Regions from separate parts of the Mesorhizobium sp. M7A.F.Ca.US.014.04.1.1 genome, predicted to be linked through region 1. Evidence: riboswitches for the same ligand, from Rfam matches in the RefSeq annotation. Region 1 holds a riboswitch; the other holds the start of a gene.
The links. A riboswitch is a leader RNA that binds a small molecule or an ion and turns the genes downstream of it on or off. The one in region 1 is predicted to bind S-adenosylmethionine.

Region 1 (2,448 bases):
CGTTGGGAAAGCCATAGCCCGAAACGCGCCGCAATATATAGCCGCGCGCCGTCAGATAGTCGTCCGCCGCCGCTGCCGAATGTTTCTGGTCCTCTGGAAAATGAATGAGGATGAAATTGCCGACGCTGGGCGTCACCCGCAATCCAAGCTTTGTGAATTCCTCACTCAGCCAGGCCAGCCAGGTCTCGTTGTGCGCCACGCTGCGCTCGACATGGGCGCGATCGCGAATGGCGGCGATGCCGGCCTCGATCGCCGTCGCATTGACGTTGAAGGGGCCGCGCACGCGGTTGATGGCGTCGACGATGTGCATCGGCCCGTACATCCAGCCGATCCGCGCCCCGCCAAGGCCGATCTTGGAGAAGGTCCGGGTCATCACCACGTTCTCTGCGCTGCCGACCAGTTCGATGCCGGCCTCATAGTCGTTGCGGCGGACATATTCGGCATAGGCCGCGTCGAGCACCAGAAGCACGTGCCTGGGCAGACCGGCATGCAGCCGCCGCACCTCCTGGAACGGCACATAAGTGCCGGTCGGGTTGTTGGGATTGGCGAGGAACACGATCTTGGTGCGCCGCGTGACGGCGGCCAGGATGGCGTCGATATCGGCGCGCTCGTCTGTTTCCTTGATCGTCACCGGAACGGCGCCCGCCGACTGGATGTAGATCTTGTAGACCATGAAGGCGTGTTCGGTGATGACGGCCTCGTCGCCGGGCGCCAGATAGGTCTGCGCCAGCAGGCCGAGGATCTCGTCGGAGCCGTTGGAGCAGATGATGTTCTGCGGGTTGAGGCCATGCACCTCGGCGATCGCTTCGCGCAGCCGCCTGGCGGTGCCGTCGGGATAGATGTCGAGCTTGCCGGCAATCTCGCGCGCGGCTTCGATCGCCTTCGGCGAGGGCCCGAGCGGGTTCTCGTTGGAGGACAGCTTGTGGACCTTGGCGACGCCGGCAGGCGCCGTGCTCTTGCCCGGCACATAGGCGTCTATGTCCATGATGCCCGCGCGCGGGGTTGGACGTGCCTGGTCCGGTGTCTGGCTCATGTCGCAAAATCCGTCGAGAACGCTTCCTGAGGGAAGCCGCAGCGGAAATACAAGCCGTGGCCTGCAATGTCGAGAGGCGACAGCCTCCCGCCCAAGGCAGGCCGTTGACGCCGGCGCGCCACAGCCCTAGAAGGGGAGCGAACTTCCGTGGTGATTTGGCCGGTCGGCTTGCAGCCACGTTAAACAACTTGCTAAAGGGCCGTTTGCATCCTGTAACCGGCTTTGCGACCGCAATGCCGGTTTTTTGTTGTCCGCGCCGGCCGGACACCCGTATCGGCATCGACTTTCGACGAGTGCGATGCGTGGGCTCAAAGTGTGAGATGGATGTCATGGCCGTTCTGCGTGCCCGCAAAACCAACAACGAGGTCGACCAACCGTCGAGCCCGGTTTTGCGTTTTGGATCCGACAAGCCGCTCAAGCTGGACGCCGGCACGCTGCTGTCACCGTTCCAGATCGCCTACCAGACCTATGGCACGCTGAACGATGCCCGCTCCAACGCCATCCTCGTCTGCCATGCGCTGACCGGAGACCAGCACGTCGCCAGCACCAATCCGGTGACCGGCAAGCCTGGCTGGTGGGAAGTGCTGATCGGCCCCGGCAAGATCATCGACACCAATCGTTTCTTCGTCATCTGCTCCAACGTCATCGGCGGTTGCCTTGGCTCCACCGGCCCGGCTTCGACCAATCCGGCCACCGGCAAGCCGTATGGGCTCGACCTGCCGATCATCACCATCCGCGACATGGTGCGGGCGCAGCAAATGCTGATCGACCATTTCGGCATCGAGAAACTGTTTTGCGTGCTCGGCGGCTCGATGGGCGGCATGCAGGTGCTGGAATGGGCGTCGAGCTATCCGGAGCGCGTCTTCTCGGCGCTGCCGATCGCCACCGGCGCGCGCCATTCCTCGCAGAACATCGCCTTTCATGAGGTTGGCCGGCAGGCTGTCATGGCCGATCCGGACTGGCATGGCGGCAAATATTTCGAGCACGGCAAACGCCCGGAAAAGGGCCTGGCGGTAGCGCGCATGGCCGCCCACATCACTTACCTGTCGGAAGCCGCCCTGCACCGCAAGTTCGGCCGCAATCTGCAGGATCGCGAAGCGCTGACCTTCGGCTTCGACGCCGACTTCCAGATCGAAAGCTATCTTCGGCACCAGGGCATGACCTTCGTCGATCGCTTCGACGCCAATTCCTACCTCTACATGACGCGGTCGATGGACTATTTCGACCTCGCCGCAGACCATGGCGGCCGGTTGGCCGATGCCTTCGCCGGCACGAAAACCCGCTTCTGCTTGGTGTCGTTCACCTCGGATTGGCTGTTCCCGACCGAGGAGAGCCGCTCGATCGTGCATGCGCTCAACGCCGCCGGCGCATCGGTATCCTTCGTCGAGATCGAGACCGACCGTGGCCACGACGCA
Region 2 (2,448 bases), on a different contig from region 1:
CCTTCGACCTTGCCGTCGGCGGTAATGGTGTTGAACGGCGGATAGGCGCCCTCGGTGCCGATCTTGATTTTCTCCGCCGCCTGCACCGACAGAGAGCCGGCCAGTGTTGCCAGCATGGCAGCGCCCGCCGCCGATATGACCCATTTCGAAAATCGCATTTTCTTGGTTCCCCTTGAACGCCGCCAGCTTGACGGGCGGCAAGGCAGCCAAGCATGGCGAGCCGGTACAGGCAAGTATTTTGCCTTGGGGCAATGAGGGTCAGCGCGCGGCGCGGAAATGCTTGGACAGCTTCAGGCCCTGCGCCTGGTAGTTGGAGCCGAGATCGGTGCCGTAGAGCGCCTGCGGCCGCTTCAGCATATGCTCGTAGACCAGCCGGCCGACGATCTGGCCGTGGTCGAGGATGAACGGCACTTCATGGCTGCGCACTTCCAGCACCGCCCGGCTGCCGGTGCCGCCGGATGCGGAATGGCCGAAGCCCGGATCGAAGAAGCCGGCATAATGGACGCGGAATTCGCCGACCAGCGGATCGAAGGGCGTCATCTCGGCGGCGTAGAGCGGCGGCACATGCACCGCCTCCTGCCTGACGCGGATGTAGAATTCATCGGGGTCGAGCACCAGTTCGCCGGCGCCGCTCTTGTGGATCGGTTCCCAGAAGTCGACGACTTCCTGGGCCGCGCGCTTGTCGACATCGACGAGGCCGGTGTGATGCTTGCCGCGATAGCCGACCAAGCCGCTTTGATCGCCGTTGAGGTCGATCGACAGCGCGATGCCGCCGCCGGAAATGTTCGGCGGCTCGGTGGCGACAAGCATCTGCGTGCGATGCAGGTCGTGCAACTCGGCTTCGGAGAGCAGCGCATTGCCGGTGCGGAAACGGATCTGCGACAGGCGCGACCCGGTGCGGACGACGATCGGGAAGGTGCGCGGGCTGACTTCCAGAAAGAGCGGGCCATGATAGCCGGCCGCGATCTTGTCGAACTCGTGGCCGCGATCGGTCATGACGCGGGTGAAGATGTCGAGCCGTCCGGTCGAACTCTTCGGATTGGCCGAGGCTGAAATGTCCGCCGGCAGCGCCAGGCTTTCAAGCAGGGGCACGATGTAGACGCAGCCGGTCTCCAGCACCGCGCCCTCGGCCAGATTGATCTCGTGCAGCTGCAGCCGGTCGAGCTTTTCCGAGACCTTGTGATTGGGGCCGGGCAGGAAGGAGGCGCGCACCCGCCAGGCCTTGTCGCCGAGCCTGAGATCGAGGCTGGCCGGCTGGATCTGGTCGGTGTCGAGCGCACGCGCCGACTTCAGCGCGCCGGACTGGAGCAGCGCCGATATGTCCTGGTCGGGAAGAATGCCTGTCTGCCGCAAGGCTCCACTCCTGCTTGGTACAAACCTCTTAATGAAGCCGGCAATTGACGCAAGCGCGGTGCGGGTCTAAAGGGTCGTTATCCCGTGGTGATTTGGCCGGTCGGCTTGCAGCCACGTTAAACAAGTCGCTAAAGGACCGTCGGGCCGCAAGGCCGTATGGACCGGTTGCGACTTTCGCGGCCGGTTTTTTTGTGTCTGGAAGAAAAGCGATGAGCACCAAGAAGCGCAACTGGAAGCCTCAGACGGCACTCGTGCACAGCGGAACGCTGCGTTCCGGTTTCGGCGAAACGTCAGAAGCGATCTATCTCACCCAAGGCTATGTCTACGAAACGGCGCAAGCCGCCGAAGCCCGTTTCAAGGGCGAAGAGCCGGGTTTCATCTATTCGCGCTACGCCAATCCGACCGTCGACATGTTCGAGAAGCGCATGTGCGCGCTGGAAGGTGCGGAAGACGCGCGCGCCACCGCGTCGGGCATGGCCGCGGTGACGGCCGCCCTTCTGTGCAGCGCCAAGGCCGGCGACCATATCGTGGCGGCGCGTGCGCTGTTCGGCTCCTGCCGCTGGGTGGTCGAGACGCTGGCGCCGAGATACGGCATCGAGGCGACGCTGGTCGACGGCACCGACATCGCCAACTGGGAAAAGGCGATCAAGCCGAACACCAAGCTGTTCTTCCTGGAAAGCCCGACCAATCCGACGCTGGAAGTGGTCGATATCGCCGCTGTCGCTTCGCTTGCCAATTCGATCGGCGCCAGGCTGATCGTCGACAATGTCTTCGCCACGCCCCTGCAGCAGAAGCCCTTGCAGCTCGGCGCCCATATCGTCGTCTATTCGGCGACCAAGCACATAGACGGCCAGGGGCGCTGTCTCGGCGGCGTCATCCTGTCGGACAAGAAGTGGATCGACGAGAACCTGCACGACTATTTCCGCCATACCGGCCCAAGCCTTTCGCCTTTCAACGCCTGGACGCTGCTGAAGGGCCTGGAAACGCTGCCGCTGCGCGTACGCCAGCAGACGGAAAGTGCCGGCCGGATCGCGGATTTTCTGGCCGAACGGCCGGAAATCGCGCGCGTCATCTATCCCGGCCGCGCCGACCATC

Region 2: linked by a shared signal. The riboswitch ahead of EOA22_RS23870 (O-succinylhomoserine sulfhydrylase) and the one ahead of EOA22_RS09550 (homoserine O-acetyltransferase) in region 1 are both predicted to bind S-adenosylmethionine.

Annotation. Positions count from the first base shown of each region.
Region 1 is NZ_RZRW01000099.1:7,384-9,831, forward strand. Features, by position in the region: gene hisC (histidinol-phosphate transaminase) at 1-1,033, opposite strand, end outside; SAM riboswitch at 1,171-1,248, shown strand; gene EOA22_RS09550 (homoserine O-acetyltransferase) at 1,363-2,448, shown strand, end outside.
Region 2 is NZ_RZRW01000420.1:2,276-4,723, forward strand. Features, by position in the region: gene EOA22_RS23860 (ABC transporter substrate-binding protein) at 1-158, opposite strand, end outside; gene EOA22_RS23865 (2'-deoxycytidine 5'-triphosphate deaminase) at 259-1,353, opposite strand; SAM riboswitch at 1,428-1,505, shown strand; gene EOA22_RS23870 (O-succinylhomoserine sulfhydrylase) at 1,563-2,448, shown strand, end outside.